4 regions of the Marinobacter alkalisoli genome follow, and region 4 is predicted to be linked to each of the others. Evidence: predicted binding sites of a transcription regulator. Region 4 holds the regulator's gene; each other region holds the start of a gene.
The links. The regulator FliA, encoded in region 4, starts transcription of late flagellar genes. The targets are predictions, from matches to a motif close to CTAAAGTTTNNNNNNNNNNNGCCGNTAA.

Region 1: the regulator FliA is predicted to act here: its motif matches at 2,085-2,112, upstream of ACJO3M_RS08350 (methyl-accepting chemotaxis protein).
Region 2: the regulator FliA is predicted to act here: its motif matches at 2,024-2,051, upstream of ACJO3M_RS02110 (methyl-accepting chemotaxis protein).
Region 3: the regulator FliA is predicted to act here: its motif matches at 2,051-2,078, upstream of ACJO3M_RS11410 (methyl-accepting chemotaxis protein).

What each region holds. Positions count from the first base shown of each region.
Region 1 is NZ_JBJJLB010000017.1:4,447-8,772, reverse strand. It holds gene ACJO3M_RS08365 (DUF1631 domain-containing protein) at 1-449, shown strand, start outside; gene ampD (1,6-anhydro-N-acetylmuramyl-L-alanine amidase AmpD) at 526-1,155, shown strand; gene ACJO3M_RS08355 (histidine kinase) at 1,155-2,042, shown strand; gene ACJO3M_RS08350 (methyl-accepting chemotaxis protein) at 2,164-4,194, shown strand; gene ACJO3M_RS08345 (cob(I)yrinic acid a,c-diamide adenosyltransferase) at 4,211-4,326, opposite strand, start outside.
Region 2 is NZ_JBJJLB010000006.1:76,065-80,390, forward strand. It holds gene ACJO3M_RS02105 (DUF4870 family protein) at 1-204, opposite strand, end outside; gene ACJO3M_RS02110 (methyl-accepting chemotaxis protein) at 272-1,912, opposite strand; gene ACJO3M_RS02115 (PhoX family protein) at 2,130-4,166, opposite strand.
Region 3 is NZ_JBJJLB010000023.1:83,617-87,942, forward strand. It holds gene ACJO3M_RS11405 (penicillin acylase family protein) at 1-119, opposite strand, end outside; gene ACJO3M_RS11410 (methyl-accepting chemotaxis protein) at 216-1,892, opposite strand; gene ACJO3M_RS11415 (DUF3565 domain-containing protein) at 2,166-2,396, opposite strand; gene ACJO3M_RS11420 (outer membrane beta-barrel protein) at 2,412-3,017, opposite strand; gene ACJO3M_RS11425 (YchJ family protein) at 3,143-3,607, opposite strand; gene ACJO3M_RS11430 (sulfite exporter TauE/SafE family protein) at 3,716-4,326, shown strand, end outside.
Region 4 is NZ_JBJJLB010000019.1:59,014-63,339, reverse strand. It holds gene ACJO3M_RS08985 (chemotaxis protein CheW) at 1-1,676, opposite strand, end outside; gene ACJO3M_RS08980 (protein phosphatase CheZ) at 1,693-2,478, opposite strand; gene cheY (chemotaxis response regulator CheY) at 2,500-2,883, opposite strand; gene ACJO3M_RS08970 (RNA polymerase sigma factor FliA) at 3,024-3,770, opposite strand; gene ACJO3M_RS08965 (MinD/ParA family protein) at 3,801-4,326, opposite strand, start outside.

The DNA.
Region 1 (4,326 bases), on a different contig from region 4:
CTCCCGAGGAAGTCACAGAGGTTGCTGCTGTCGAGCAGACTCAGCCTGCTGAGGCTGAGTCTGAAGTGGTAGAGAGGGCCGATATCCAGCTGCCTGAGCCGGCGCCGGCTGAAATCCTGCCCGATACTGAGAATACTGACGCGCAGGCGACATCTGAACCAGAGATCGAGCAGGCCTGGCTGGACCGTGCGGATAGCCTGCGGGTTGGCTCCTGGATTGAACTGGCCCGGGAAGGCGTCAAAACCCGTTGCAAGCTGGCGGCGTTCATCAAGGCGACGGGTAAGTATATTTTCGTCAACCGCAGCGGCGCCAAGGTGGCGGAGTACCACCGGGAATCCCTGGCGCAGGCGATGGCTTGCGATGAAATTACCATGCTCGACGATGGCCTGATTTTTGACCGTGCGCTGGAATCCATCATTGATAACCTGCGAAGCAGTCGCAAGGACTGACCCGTCGTAGCAACCCGGGCAACTTTGTGCTTCAATCAGCTGAGATATCAACAGCGACAAACCTGCTGGATTTACCTTGCCTGACTCGATTCAAAGCCAGAATGCCATAACCTGCACCCAAGCTTCCATTGACCATTTGCGCCGCACCGGTCGAATGTCCGGAGTGCGCTGGTGCCCATCTCCCAATTTCGGGCCAAGGCCCGAAGACGCTGATATATCCCTGCTGGTTGTTCATAACATCAGCCTTCCGCCGGGTCAGTTCGGTGGAGACGCGATTGAACGTTTTTTCTGCAATTGCCTGGATACTTCGGAGCACCCGTATTTTGAAACCATTGGCGAACTCAAGGTGTCGGCCCACGCTCTGATTCGGCGGGACGGCAGTGTGGTTCAGTTTGTCAGCATGCTGGAGCGTGCATGGCATGCCGGTCGCTCCTGTTTTGACGGGGAAGAGGAGTGTAACGACTTTTCCATTGGTATAGAGCTGGAAGGCGCCGATGACATTCCCTACACGCCTGAACAGTATCGGCGCCTGGCGGAGCTTTCGGCCCTGATCATGCGGGCTTGGCCGAAAATCACCGGTGATCGTATTACCGGCCACAGCGATATCGCGCCAGGCCGAAAGACGGATCCCGGTCCCGCCTTTGACTGGGATCAATATCGCCACCAGCTGGCCACATTGGAAGCAACCATACGAGGGACCCGCTAATGGTACTGGTGGTGTTTCTGCTTGCATGGCTGGTCCGTCGGCGGCTGGATCTGTCCGGTGCACTGTCTGGTGATCGACTTTGGCGTGCCTGGTTTCAAGCGGGTTGGTCGGCCGAGGCTGGTCATGAAGGGGGGATTCGTTGGGGACTGGTGCGGGTTGTGGTGCCCGCATTGTTGCTGTCAGGGTTTGTCTGGTTGGCGGCGGCCGAGGGCTGGCGGATGGCGGCTTATCCACTGGAGTTCCTGTTGCTGGTACTGCTGATGGGGGCGCCGGGATGGAAGCCGTTACTCAGGGCCTACAGCGAGGCCTGGAGCAGAGGGGACATGCAGGCCGCCTGGCATCACATCAAGGATTGCCTGCCAGCGGATGAGCGGGGCCAGGCGATATCACCGGATGAAATGCACATGGCCCTGTCGAAACAACTGATCGTCACGCTGTTTGAGCGGTTCTTTCTTGTGGCCTTCTGGTATGTGGTGGGTGGTATTGGTCTGGCTTTCCTGGCGAGAGGGCTGGTGGCATTGCAGGAACAATGGCCCCAGGCGGCTGCGCGCCCCAGATTCGCCCGCATCGCTGGATGGGTCAGTTGGATTCCGGCCAGATTGCTGGCTTGTACCTTTGGCCTGGCGGGAGATCTCGCCGGCTGGTTGAAGGCGGTTAGAGGCGTGCTGTTTACACTCGGGCCGGCAACCGACCGTGTGCTGATTCAGGCGGCCAACGGCGCGTTGACCGGATATGCACTGGACCCCGCACGATTCTCCAGGGTGCATCCGGATGAGTGGACGGCATTCGGGGGCAGGAGCCTGGGGGCCATTCGTGATTTGCTGAACCGAAGCATGCTGGTATGGGTTTGTGGCATTGCTCTGTTGGTTATCGCCGGAGTGGTTTGACGCTTCGATTTTGAGGAACGTGACAGGCTGACAACAAAAGCACTAAAGTTTTTAAGACTTTAGTCGACAACATAAAAAAGAATAAAACATTTTTCCAAAGAAGCACCGTGCGGGGCCAAATGTGAACCAATTAATCAAACCTGCAGTTGCGCTGATGAACCGGCTGCCGATGTTCTACAAGTTCAGTCTGATCAGTGTGTTGTTCCTGCTCCCCATCGTCGGCCTGTCCTGGCTGGTTATCAGCGAACTGAACCGCTCGGTGGAAACCATGACCCGGGGCGTGGAAGGCCTCGACCAGCTGGAACAGGTGAATCATCTGCTGGATGCCGCCTTTGATTACCGGGATTATCGGGCGCCGGGCAAAGTCCGGGATGAAGCCGAACTCCTGTCAAGGTCCGACGAAGCCGCCGAAACCATCAGCCGTATTCTGGAAGACCTGGCCTCCCGCGAGCTGGCGTTTGACACGGCCGGTAACTGGAACCAGCAGATAGTCCAACTGCAGGAAGAGTGGCAGGCACTCAGAAATTCAGACAGCTATCAGGGCAACCTGGATCCACAGTTCAAGTATTACCAGGAGTTCGTTCAGAAAGTACGGGCTATGTTGTCCGCTACCATTGAAATCTCCGGTCTCGGCCAGGACGCCTCCCGGGATAACCAGTTATTGCTCGGTCTGGTGAGGGAATCCCTGCCGGAAGCCCGGCATGTGATTGGTCGTGCCAGGGCATTTGGCACTTTCGCACTGGTCGATGGGCAGGTGGGTTACAACCTGAGCGATGGTCTGAACGAGATTTACGATGCGCTGACCAACCGGGCTTCTTTGCTGGCGCCAGCCTTGTCAGTGGCTCAGAACGCTTCACCGAGACTGGCGGAAGAGGCGGGCAACACGGTTGAAAGTATCGGCAATGGTCTGGCCGTGGTTCGAGACGAGCTGGACATCAATATCATCACCCCGATGCGGCTGGAAATGCCCTGGCGGGAATTTGATGCCCTGGTGGCTGCAGAGTTAGCGCATTACGATGCCCTCACTGGCGTTATTTTCGACGTGGTGGGCGACAACCTGAGCGCCAGGCTGGAAGGCGAGATCCGTCAGAGGCAACTGATCATCGTAGCACTGGTTATTGTCCTGCTGGTGGTGGTTTACCTGTACATTGGTTTCTTCATGTCGGTACGTACGGCCATCAACCGCTTCAGCGAAGCCGCCCGTATGGTCGCCGCCGGCGATATGACCGCTCACATCCAGCTTGATAACCGTGACGAACTCGGTGAGCTGACTACCGAGTTCAACAACATGACCGACCGTATCGCCGAACTGGTTCGGTCGGTCAGCCGTACGACCTCCGATGTTGATCAGCAGGCCACCCGGGTGAAAGACACGGCGTCCGCCAACAGTGAGGCCGTGGCTCGCCAGATGGATGAGTCCGGGCAGATCAACGAAGCGATGAATCAGATGGTGGAAGCGGTCCATGAGGTTACGGAGAGCGCTCACCGTGTGTCTGACAGCGCCGGAACGGCAGAGCGTGACACCGAATCTGGTCGTCAGGTGGTGGCGGATACCGTGCAAACCATCAATAGACTGGCGACGGAGATTTCCGGAGCAGTGGATGTTATCAATCGGGTCAGTGCGGACAGTGACAACATCAGCCAGGTGTTGGTTGAGATCAAGGCCATTGCCGAGCAGACCAACCTGTTGGCGCTTAACGCAGCGATCGAAGCCGCCCGTGCCGGAGAGCAGGGCCGTGGCTTTGCGGTAGTGGCGGATGAAGTCCGCTCACTGTCCCAGCGAACCCACAAATCCACCGAAGAAATCGAGAGCATGATTTCCCGCCTGCAGAGTGGCGTAAAGGATGCGGTTGCCGCGATGACCAACAGCCATGAGGTGACGGAAACCACGGTTCGCAAATCCTCGGAGGTCACCGAAGCGCTGGATCGTATCGCCGGCGGTATTTCTACCATCGTGGATATGAGCCACCAGATTGCCCAGGCGGCGGAGGAGCAGTCGGCGGTTGCCCGGACCGTGAATGCCAACGTTGAACAGATCGGTGTGTTGGGCCGGGAAACCGCGGACAACGCCGAGCAGACCCTGGGGTCATCCCGCCAGATGTCGGAGCTGACGGCGTCACTTCAACGGCTGGTCGAGGCGTTCAAGGTCTGATCGGCAGGGTCCGGCCTCAAAGGCCGGACTTGTTCTGCTCCCACAGAATCTCTTCTCCGCCGTTCCGGCGGGCCAGCACCCTGGCAATCACGAACAGCAGGTCTGACAGTCGGTTGAGGTACTGTCGTGCCG
Region 2 (4,326 bases), on a different contig from region 4:
CTGCCATCGAAAATGCGGCTCTATCCAGGTGCCTGTTACGTCATCCATCTTGACGTAATTGATGATCACTCCAACCAGCGGCGTTATACCGGCGAAAAAGAACAGGCCCTGGAGGATGTATACGACGACAGCCAGGTTCCGGGCGGGGTCGGATCGGCGGGCGTCGGGATCAGAATCAGCGGGAATGAATTCTGGCTCGGTCACAGGTTACTCCGGTCAATACAATGACTGGAGTCTACCATAAGGCGCCTGGCACGGAAGGAATCGCACCTCAGTGATTGTCCGGACGGTACCCAACCCGGAAACCGCCCCAATGGCGACCATTCACAAATACCGGCACCGACAGGTCGTGCATGATTTCTCCGGTATCCCGCCGATAGGTCTGCAGCAACATGTCTTCGGTGTGATTGCCACAGCGCGCGCCGGTACGGTCATTGAACAACCGCTTACTACGGCTTTTCACCAGGTCCACATCGGGGTCGCCGGTCGGGGCATGGGCAAAATTCCGGTTATGGGTGGGCACGTACCCATCCGGTGCGGCGGCAATGGCAAACACCACGGCGTTGTGTGAATCCTTGACGGGCTCCTGTGCCGACGGCAGGTGCTGATCGGTAAACTGGTCAAAGGCACTGGAATATTTCTGTGGCCGGGTATTGGGAATCGGGTTGCGGGTTTTGTCGAACAGCGCCCCCTCCGTGATTCTGCCGTCACGGATAGCCTGCTCGAACAGCTGCCCGATGCGGTCCGCCCCCTCCCTTGCCTGCTGGTAAAAGAAGCGGTGATAGCTGGCATCACTGTTGAGGGCAAACGCAGCGTTTGCCTTCTCCGCCAGCTCCATCAGGGTAGCGGCCTGCTCCGCCAGCGACTCCACGCTGCTGTCGCTTTCGGAAATCTGATCACGCACCGTGCCGATAGCAGTAAACACCTTCTCCAGGCTCTGTTCGTTGTTCTGATCACTCTCAGCGATGCGGGCAACCTGTTGCTGCAAGTGATCCGACTGGTCGCGGATCTGATCCAGTTGTTCTCCCACACTCTCTACGGACGTCAGCCCTGCTTCCACACTCCGAGCCAGGTCCTCGATACGAGACACAATCAATGTGGTGTCTGTGCGGATTTCCTCCAGCGTCTCCGCGACCTCGCCTGTTGCCTGCGCTGTCCGACCGGCCAGTTGCCGTACTTCGTCGGCAACGACTGCAAAACCACGACCCTGATCCCCCGCCCGGGCTGCCTCAATTGCGGCATTCAGCGCCAGCAGGTTGGTCTGTTCGGCGATACCCTGAATGGTGGTGGTTACACCCTGAATACGGTTGGATTTTTCATTCAGTTCCTGGATCAGCCGTAGGTTCTCAGCGGATTGCTGATGGACCACCCTGACGCTTTCGATAGCGCCGGTCAGTGACTGGCGGCCTTCGGCACTGATCTGGCTCGCCTGCTGTGCCATCGTGGCGGCGTCGGCGGCCTGGCGGGATGACTCCCGCACCGTTTCAGTGATCTGACCGGTGTAATCCGCCATTTGGGCAGTTTCTTCCACCTGGCGGTCCAGGCGAAGCTTGAGCTGGTCTGCGGCGTATGAAACCTGGGCGGCGGAAATGGCATTCCTGTCAGCGCTGCCAGAGAGTGTTTCCACCAGCGCACGGCCAACCCTGGCATCAGACACCAATTGGCCACACTGGTCCGCGATGGGGTTACCGTCCGACAATTGACCGGAGTTCAGTTCCTTCAGCCCCCGCTCGACAGGCTCCAGCACACGAAGTACCAGATAGCCGGTAGCAACCACCAGCCCGACGAGAATTCCGACAAGCAGGGAGATGGCATCCAGGCCAGTCACGGGTGCCGCCAGCACACCAATGATTGCAACAACAACCGCAAATATCGCCCCTTTCCAAGCCACTGGCCGCAAAAGTAATCCCATGCCAACCTCGATGATGTCATTACTGATTTAGAATTGTTATTGAGGGTCATTCCGGAGCTTACTGAATTGGGCTGGGTTGTGATCTCATACTTTAGTTCATTCTGTCGCTGTTTGACGGCGGAGGTTTCCAGAACTTAAGAAGGGCAACTAAAAGAACGGGCCGCCCCGGTCGGGGCGGCCCGTTCTGACTGACTTTCAGATTTTGCGACTGCGCGGATCAGGCGCCAACCACCCCGCCATCGTCCCGGGTCACGATGACTGTTGCGTCCCGGGGACGCGGTTCATCCGCGTTGGGCCAATTGCCCTGGGGGTGCTGGATGTTAACAAACATGGTCTTGCCGTCCGGTGTAGTAACAACCCCGGTCACTTCACAGTTGACAGGGCCTACGAAGAACCGGCGAATATCCCGGGTCTGCGGATCGGCGGCCAGCATCATGTTGTTGAGGTATGGCTCGCTCCAGCTTCCGTCTGTCTGAATCCACAGCCGGCCGTTGTAGTCGAACCACAGGCCGTCCGGACTGTTGAAGATGTTGGTGTTATCCAGGGTCACAACCGCTTCACCATCAACGACCGTTTCCGTGCCCTGCTCACCGGCAAATACGAAAATATCCCACTCAAAGGCCGTTGCGGCGTGATCGCTTCCGGCCTCCATCCAGCGGATGATGTGGCCGGTACTGTTCTCAACCACCGGGTTGGCGGCGTTGACGTCATCATACCCATCCTTGCCCCGGTTGCTGTTGTTGGTCAGCGTGAAATAGACCTCACCGGTTCCCGGATCCACAGCACCCCATTCCGGGCGGTCCATCGTGGTTGCACCCGCAATGTCCGCCGCCAGGCGGGTATTGAGCAAAACGTCCTGCTGGCTCTCAAAGCCATCAAAAGCAATATCGCCCACGTTGGTGCCCACCGCAGCAGCCACTTTCGCTGCGAACGCCTCATCGTCCAGTGAGAGGGGCAGCCAGTCTCCGGAACCGTCATCGTTAAAGCGCGCTACGTAGAGCGTGCCTTCGTCCAGGAGATAACCACCGGCAGTTGCCGCGTAGTAGGGTTGCGCGGAAACAAACTTGTAGATGTATTCGAAACGGGAATCATCACCGGAATAACACACCACCGGCTCCCCTTCCCTGGCGGGGGCGAAAATGACGCCCTCATGGCCAAAACGTCCCAGTGCTGTCCGCTTTTGTGGTTTGCTTTCCGGCGTGAACGGATCAATCTCCATCATGAACCCGTAGGTGTTGGCTTCATTGCGGTAGTCGAGATCGGCAGAAGCCTCCTTGGTCGACACATCAAACCGCAGATACTGGTCCTCTGCGCTGTCAGCCAGCTCCCAGTCGTACCGTGATGACGATCCCACACCATGACGAACCTGCTCACGCGGTTGGCTTGCATCACTGCTGGCAAAATAACCGTGCCAGTTTTCTTCCGCCGTCAGATAGGTGCCCCAGGGTGTTGGCCCCATGGAGCAGTTGTTCAATGTGCCCCGGGTCTCGGTTCCCGTGGGACTGTATTTGGTGAAGAGTTTCTCATAACCACGCAGTGGTCCGCGGATATCCATCGGAGTGCCACCGGTAACCCGGCGGTTGAAAGGGCTGCCATGGACGACTTCCCACTCACCATCCGTGGATTGCTTGATATGGATAACGGACACGCCGTGGGCGGCAACCTCTTTGCGAACCTCGTCTGCCGGTCGGGTGCCGTCACCATTGGTCGTGGCCCCGGACGGGTGCAACGCTGACTGGTTGATGTACTCATGGTTCATCACCAGCAAGCCTTCCGTAGAGCTGTTGCCCCCGGCTTTCTGATCAATCGGGAAGAAGTGCATGCCATCGTGGTGCATGCCCACCTGGTTTTCCTGGTCAGCCCCGGTGTTGGTTCCATCCGGGAGGTAAGCCGGGTAGCTCCCGGTCAACGGCGTTCCCCACGGCACAAAGGCCGTCGCTGTGTAGCCCTCGGGCACTACCACCCGGTTCTGATCGGAAACGGCGACCGCCTTGAAACCAAGCTCTGTTGTAGCCTCAACGCCGCCGGAACCCCCATCCAGGTTGTCATTGTCATCGTCGCTGTCATCATCAGAACAGCCGACCAGCCCCATGCCCATCAAACTGGTCAGTGCGGCACCTACTGTGCCCTTCATCAGGGTGCGGCGCTCCATTCGCGACGCCAACACGGACGTAAACGATGTGTTGCCGGAATGATTGACCACCGGTTCGTAATTCGGATCCAGATAGTTGGGATCAAGGTCTTGCTTGGCCATGAATGCCTCTCTAATCAGGTTATTAGGTGTGTAATGATCAGAGGACAGTGTCAGCTCAATAAATGACAGGCTGTGGACAATAAGAAGTCAGTCTCTTTACCGTTTTTTGACACCCCATTTCAGTCGTCCATACACAAAAAAACCCGCTCCATTATCATGG
Region 3 (4,326 bases), on a different contig from region 4:
TCACCCCCGACGACAGGTGCCGGGGCATTCGAATCGTCATCACCGCCGCTGCTGCTCAGGCAGCCGGAAAGCAGGATTGCTGACAGAGCAATCCCGCCCAGTTTTATTTTATGTACCATTGTCTCATCCGTCGTTGTTATTGTTGGTCACAAAGCTGACGCCCTGTCACCAACTAACGAACAACGGAGAGAAAGGGTTCCCTTTACCCGCGCAGTTTATACCTTGAATTGCCCCACCAACTCCCGCAGGTTCTCGCCCAGGCGCGCCAGTTCATGGCTGGCCTCATTGGTCTGGGTCACGCCGGTATCGCTACGCTGAGCGGCGTCCACGATGCGTACCACGTTCTGATTGATCTCCTCGGCCACCTGGCTTTGCTGTTCGGCTGCCGTTGCAATCTGCGTCACCTGGTCATGGATCTGACCCACGGATTTTTCGATGGTACCCAGGGCACTGGTGGCGTGATTGATACGCTCAACCGTTTCCGTGGAGTGATCACGGGATGCATTCATACGGTCAACGGCCGCCCGCGACTCGCTGACGAAGCCACCGATCATCTCGCGAATCTGGTCGGCCGACTCCGCACTGCGCTTGGCCAGCTGACGAACCTCATCGGCCACCACCGAGAAACCGCGACCGTGCTCACCGGCGCGGGCAGCCTCAATAGCGGCGTTCAGCGCCAGCAAGTTGGTCTGTTCGGTGACGGCATGAATCACATCCAGCACCTGTTGAATATCGTCCGACTTTTCAGCCAGGGAGTTGATGCTGCGGGCGGTTTCCTCAATTTCACCAGACAACTTGTTAACTGCGGCCTGAGCATTGGTGATGGTTTCACCACCATCCCGCGCCATGCGATCGGCATCCGAAGCGGCACTTTCCACTTCATTGGCATTGCCTGAAATCTGCTGGATTGTCGCCGCCATCTCATTGATGGCAGAAGCAATCTGGTCGGTCTCGGATCCCTGCTCCTGCACCGATGCGCGGGTTTCATTCGCCACCCGGCTCAGTTCTTCAGCAGCCGACGCCACCTGATCCGTGGTGGACCCCACTTCACGGATGGTGCCCTGGATCTTGATGACGAAGTTATTAAAGCGCCGCCCCAGCTCCGCCAGTTCATCCGTGCCCTCGTCCGGCAGGCGTTGACGCAGATCACCCTCGCCGTCAGCGATTTCCTGCATCATGTCACTGACGACTTTCAGCGGCTTGGTCACGGTACGGCCAACGAACAACCCAATGAACAGGGCCACCAGAACCACGATGACAGTCACCAGCAGAATAAAGCCAAGGGTGGCCTGAATGTTCTCTTCGACATCCTCGCGGGCGGCGTTTACCACGGCGTCAATATCCGTCACGTATACACCGGCGCCAACCAGCCAATCCCATTCAGGGATAATGGTCGAATAGGACACCTTGGATTCCTCATTGCCAGAGGCGGGATTCATCCAGTCGTATCCGTAAAAGCCACCGCTTTCAGCAGCATCAAACAGGTCTCTGATCAGTTTCCTGACAGTCGGGTTATCCGTGGGGCCTTCCTTCGAAGGATCGGGGGCATACGCCAGGTTGTTGACGTCCCGGGTGTAGGCAAATACATAATTGGTCTTATCGAATCGAATCGAACGCAAACGGGCTGCCGCTGCCTCCTTGGCTTCCGACTCTGACAGGTTCGGGTCGTTCTTCGCTTCCATGACCACTGCACGGGCTGCGTCCACCAGATTCCTCAGCCCGGTTTTGCGGGCATCCAGCAGGCTCTCTTCCAGACGCTCGAGCTCCGCCTCACCGTTTGCACTGATCTGACTTGCAGTAATCCAGGCAATGGTAGCGGCCGTAAGCAGAACCGGGACCATTACAGCCAGCAGCAGTCGGGAACGGATTTTCAATCGAGTCATCAGTGTCATAGGCGCATACCCCATTATAATCGGTGCTTGTGGTGCAATTATGCACAGGCCTGCAAACACATCTGTTCCAGTTTGTTAAGGCGGTGTTACCGGAATTCATTGTCGGGGGAGTCCGTGCATACGAACTCGTTTAACGACAGTTGATTACGATAAGAGGTGTATCGGCCATCCTGTTACGGACTTGAACCGAGTGTAGACTAAAGTATCTACCATCGGACGGCACCTATGAAGAATCTGCTCCTCATATGCCATGGGAGGGGATACTGCAGTGACTCAGGGGAGCAGAGATGACTGCGATGGGCGCTCATCCGCCGGAGCACCCTCATCGCACTTTTTACAATCCAATTCAAATCCGACCATCGAGGCCCGCCCTTCTTCGGACACAACCCATGGCCGGTTTACCCAGGGCGGCTCATGGCGCACATGCTGGTTATGACCACAAGCCAGTTGCGCAACCCAATGGTTTTCCTCGTCTTTGTGATAGCCGGTTATGGATTGTTTCATGGCTGGTTCAGGATATCAGAACCTGAATTCAGGCCCGGCGGAAATCACATGGATATCCGACTTGAAATTCTCAATATCGGCAACGTCTTCGCCAATGCTCTGGAGGTAATCATACTCCACCCGCAAGCCGAAGAACTCGGTGATATCCACGGTAGCGCCAACACCGGTACGCAGAGAGAAACCCTGTTCATCGTCACTGGCACTGCCCAGACCAGTCACTGAGGCGCTGATGTCCTGGCGCCAGAACTGGCCGCCGACTTTGGCAAACAGGCGGACCGGACCAAAATTGGGCGTGAACACCAGCAACGAGCCGTCGAACATGTGATAGCCCATATCCAGCCTCGCGCTCATACCCGGCACCGATGCCTCCATCGTGACATCGTCGACAAACCGATAGCCGCCTTCAAAAGCCAGGTACTTATCAATGAATCCGCCGGCATAGACGCGAACGGTGGTTGCCTCATCGTCGCAACCGGAATCAATGTCGTCGCAAAAATCCTTCACTTCTGCCACGCCGCCGGACAGACCGACGTAAACCAAGTCCTCTGCAGAAGCCGCTCCAGCGATACCGGCCATAAAACCGCCGGCTAACACGCAAGACAACGCCCTTGTCTTAAACATCCTGATTTTCCTTGTGTTGGTATAAGAATGCGGATTGAGACAGGGATAGTACATCGGGAAAATTCGCCAGAGGCATAACGCACCCAATGTTTTACATGGTTTGACATTGCCAGCGAGCCAGATAGTCAGAGGCAACACGCCTTGTATTTTTTACCGCTTCCACAGGGGCACGGTTCGTTGCGGCCGGGTTTCAGCTGGCCTTCCGTGGTGTCACCGGACACGTAATACCAACGGCCATCTTCCCTTGTGAAATTCGATGTTTCTTCCAGATACCCCCAGCCGTCACCCAAACGATAGACCGCACGGAAATGCACCATTCCGGCATCGCCCCGGGTGGACGTATCGAGAATACGAAGGGAGGCCCAGTCCGGCGACTGTTCCGTATCCAGGGACTGGGGGCGGGTACTCTCGTGCCAGGTTTCCAGCAGGTAGCCGGCAAGCCTGAAAACGAAAGCGCAATACCGCGAGCGCATCAACGTTTCCGGCGTGGGTGCCAGGCTGCCTTGATGAAATGGCTGGCAACAGGCATGGTAGGCTGCGCCGGAACCGCAGGGGCAGTGTTGCTGTTCAACGGAGGATTGGGCTGTCATCCGGATACTCTCATTCCACTATACTGTGATAAAGGCGCACAGTTTATCAGTTCCAACCGTTTCCCGGCTGTGCTATCACGATCCCTTACCCTCAATCGGTGACTTGTTTTGGACGAAGTAGCCCTGGTTCATATTCTGCTTGCCAACCTGACGTTACTTGCGGGTGCTTGCCTCCAGGGCGTTGCCGGCTACGGCATAGGCACCTTTTCGGCACCACTGCTGTTCCTGATCAGCCCTCTGTTCGTACCCGCGCCGCTGGTGTTGAATGCGGTTCTCCTGACGATCTTCATGCTGTTCCGGTACCGGGGAGCCCTGCAACTCCGCGAAGTACGTTTCGCGATTGGCGGAGGGGCACTGGGGACCATTTTCGCCGGTCTGACACTGTTGATCCTGTCGCCCCAGGGGTTCGAACTGATATTCGGGGTGCTGATACTGACCGGCGTGATGCTGAGCATTGGCGGCTTACGCCCGCGACTGAACGCCCGCAACAGCGTACTTGCCGGCGCTGCGTCTACCTATATGGGCACGATTACCGCGGTGGGCGGCCCTCCCATTGCCCTTATATACCAGAATGAAAAAGGGCCGCTGGTCCGTGCAAACATGTCCGCATTCTTTCTGGTCGCCAGTTTTTTCAGCGTAACGGCGCTGTTTGCGTCGGGGTATCTGGGCACCCGGGAGCTCACCCTGTTCGCCCTCACGTTTCCCGGTGTTCTGGGCGG
Region 4 (4,326 bases):
ATGATGGCCAGGGTCAGCGGCACTTTAATGACGATTCGCGAGCCTTTGCCAAGCTCCGATTCCACGTTCAGTTGACCGTTCAGTTGGCCGATCTTGGTTTTTACCACGTCCATGCCGACACCACGGCCGGACACATCGGAAATCTGGTCCTTGGTTGAAAAGCCGGCGGCAAAGATCAGGTTGAAACACTCGCTTTCGGTAAGCCGGTCCGCGGCGTCCTGATCGTATAAGCCTTTTTCAACGGCCTTACGACGCAACACCTCGGGATCCATGCCGGCACCGTCATCCTCGATGGACAACAGGATATGATCCCCTTCCTGCTCGGCATTCAGGGTCACTGTACCGGACCGGGGTTTGCCAGCCTTTTCACGGACATCCGGCGCTTCGATACCATGGTCTACCGAGTTACGAACTAGGTGGACAAGGGGGTCCGAGAGGGCTTCCACCAGGTTCTTGTCCAGGTCAGTGTCTTCCCCGTGCATCACCAGGCTGACTTCTTTCTTGAGGCTCCGGGCAAGGTCCCGCACCACCCGGGGAAAGCGGCCAAAGACTTTCTTGATCGGCTGCATCCGCGTCTGCATCACCGCTGACTGGAGGTCCGTGGTGACTACATCGAGATTCGACACCGCCTTGTGCATGTGCTCGTCTTCGCTTGCGGCGCCCAAACGCTGCAAGCGGTTACGCACCAGCACCAGCTCGCCGACCATATTCATGATGTCGTCGAGGCGCTTGGTGTCCACCCGGACAGAGGTCTCAGTTGCGGGCGCCTGTTCTTTCGATGCCGCGGGTGCTCGGGTTTCGGCTTTCTCGGGCGTCTCCGCTTTGGCGGCCGGCGCCGACTTCGCAGTATCGGGCGCGGGCTTGCTGGCCGCCTTCGGGCTGCTCTCAGCCGTGGGGCCGCCGCCCTTGCCGTGGAGGTCATCCAACAGCTTCTCGAATTCATCGTCAGTGATCAGATCGTCATTGCCCTTGCTGGCCTGATCACCGGACTCGGTCGGTGGCTCGATATCAGCATCACCGGCCGGCGCACCGGCGAATTGCCCCTTGCCATGGAGCTCGTCCAGCAGCGCTTCGAACTCGTCATCGGTAATGTCATCGTCACCGGCGGCGCTGTCGTCCCCTGCTGGGTCAGAGGCAGTTTCCGGACCGGCTTCGGCTTTTTCACCATCCAGCGCGTCCAGCAGCTGTTCGAATTCGTCATCGGTGATATCACCATGATCATCACCGCTGGCGGCGTCACTTGTCGTTTCCACAGGGGCTTTACCGGTCCCCCCGGAGGACGCACCTTCCGGCTCAGCCAGGGCGTCCAGGGCGGCAATCAGGGCTTCCGGAGCTGGCGTCAGCTCCTCATGGTTACGCACCTGCTCAAACATCGCATTGACGTTGTCCAGGACCTCAAGCACCACATCCATCAACTCCGAATCCACTTTGCGCTTGTGATTCCGGAGAATATCGAAGACGTTCTCTGCAGAGTGACAGCAGTTCACCAGGGCTTCCAGCTGAAGGAAACCCGCGCCACCCTTTACGGTATGGAAGCCACGGAATATGGCGTTGAGGAGATCACTGTCATCCGGATTCTGTTCAAGATCCACCAGCTGCTCAGACAGCTTTTCAAGTATCTCGCCTGCTTCAACCAGAAAGTCCTGCAGGATCTCTTCATCGGCATCAAACGCCATGGGTTACCCTCTTAATTCAGAAACCGAGACTGGACAAAAGATCGTCAACATCGTCCTGACCCGATACCACATCTTCACGCTTATCGGCGTTCATCTGCGGGCCAACGCCCTGCTCTGCCGACACTTCGCTTGATTCAATCTCATGTATGGTGCCGGTCAGCTGATCCACATGACTCGCCATCATCACCAGGCCTAGCAGGTGTTCCTCCACTTCCTTCACCAGGTCGGTGACCTTCTGGATCACCTGCCCTGTCAGGTCCTGGAAATCCTGGGCCAGCAGGATTTCCGAGAGGTTGTTGTACATGGTGTCGGCATCCCGGGTCAGCGTTACGAAGAACTGGTCAATCCGACCGTAGAGGTCCCGGAATTCCGCCGGCTCCATTTCCCGCCGACGCAGACGCTGCCATTCGTCTCTCAATACCGCCGCCTCATCACGGATAGCGTGGGCCTGAGGCATGGTTTCCTCGACCAGGTCCATGGTGCGATTGGCAGCCTGACCGGTCATTTGCACAACGTATTCCAGGCGATCGGACGCATCGGTCATTTTTGACAGCGCTTCCTGCTGCTCGGCATTGCGGGGATCGATCTGGAAATTGCGAATCGCTTCGTGGAGGCTGCGGGTAAGCCGCCCGACTTCCCGATACAGGCTTTGATCCCGGACTTCGCTGAGATCATTGATTACGTTCATAGCCCCTGCATAGTCACCGGCATTGACCTGTTCAACCAGCTCGTTGGCCTGTGCGCGGAGCTTTTCCGTCACCTCCGGATCAAGGCCCTGCGGGTTCTTTTTGCTATCGCTCATGAGAGCCCATCCGACCTTTGGTTACTGGATTCGTTCGAAGATTTTCTCAATCTTCTCCTTGAGTACTGCGGCGGTAAACGGCTTCACGACATAGCCATTCACCCCTGCCTGCGCGGCGGCGACAATCTGATCCCGCTTTGCTTCGGCGGTGACCATGAGAACCGGAAGGGTTTTCAGGTTTTCATCGGCACGTACAGCCTTTAGCAGATCAAAACCGGACATACCCGGCATGTTCCAGTCAGTCACCAGGAAATCGTATTTACCGCTTTGCAACATGGGCAACGCGGTGTTGCCGTCATCCGCTTCGTCGGTATTGGTGAATCCCAGATCACGCAGCAGGTTCTTGATGATCCGTCGCATTGTGGAAAAGTCGTCCACAATGAGGATTTTCATGTTCTTGTCCAATGGGACCTCCAGTTTTGTCACACCCGGAATGCGTTTTATCTTTCTGCCAGACTCTGGCAGGCCGGTGGTTTAACCGCTTATTGTGTGGTGTTTGAACCCGTTGTAAAGCGCCGGTTACCAAAAGCTACAGACAGCCAACCTCAATACACGTTGGGCTCATGTCGCCAGCCCGTCAGCCTGCCCCGAAGCCTCAGCGCGGCCTGACTGTGGATCTGACTGACCCGGCTTTCACTCACCCCCAGGACAGCACCGATTTCCTTGAGGTTCAGCTCCTCCTGGTAGTACAGGCTGAGCACCAGTTTTTCTCTCTCGGGGAGCTCGCCAATCGCTTCCGCCAGACTTCGCTTGAAAGCATCGGACGTAATATCGTCCAGCGGATTATCACTGGCCTCTGCTTCCTCTATCGGCAGGTCGCCGGATTCATTGAGCTCATCCAGGCTAAAAAGTTTGCCGCTGTTGGCATCGCTCAGACTGGAGTGGTATTCAGAAAGAGACATCTCCAGCTCTTCAGCGACTTCCTGGTCCTGGGCCTCACGACCAAGACGATCCTCAACAGCCTTGATGGCCTGGGAGATACGGCGGGCATTACGATGAACGGAACGGGGTACCCAGTCGCCCTTGCGGATTTCATCCACCATGGCGCCCCGGATACGGATACCAGCGTAGGTTTCAAAGGTTGCGCCCTTGGTGGAGCTGTACCTCTGCGCAGCCTCAAGAAGCCCGATCATGCCGGCCTGCATCAGGTCTTCCAGCTGCACCGAGGCCGGCAAGCGGGCCATCAGGTGCAACGCGATCTTTTTCACCAGCGGAGCATGCTCTTCCACTAGCCGGGAAGCACCCCCGACGCCTGCTTTTTGGTAGATTCCCAGGTTTTTCGTCAATGTCATGTATCCAGCTTTTTGGTGACAGGATCAATGTCAGACTTCGACGAGCCGCTCCACAAAGAATTCCAGGTGTCCGCGGGGAGATGACGGCAGCGGCCAGTTGTCGACCTTCTCAGCCAGAGCCCTGATCGCCAGTGACGCTTTGGCCCTGGGGTAGGCATCCAGCACCGCTTTCTGCCTCTGCACCGCTTTCCGGACGGCTTCGTCGTAAGGCACCATACCCACGTATTGTAGTGCCACATCAAGAAACCGCTCGGTGACCCGGGTCAGTTTTTCAAAAAGATGCTTCCCTTCCTGCTCGTTCCGGACCTGGTTGGCAAGAATACGGAAACGGTTGGTGCCGTACTCACGGTTCATCAGCTTGATCAGAGCGTATGCGTCAGTAATGGATGTCGGTTCGTCACACACCACCAGCAGCAGCTCCTGAGAAGCTCTCAGGAAACTGATGACGGATTCGGAAATCCCCGCTGCGGTATCGACGATGAGGACGTCAATCTGGTCACCGAGCTCGCTGAACGCATTGATCAGACCAGCGTGCTCCATGGAGGTGAGCTGGGTC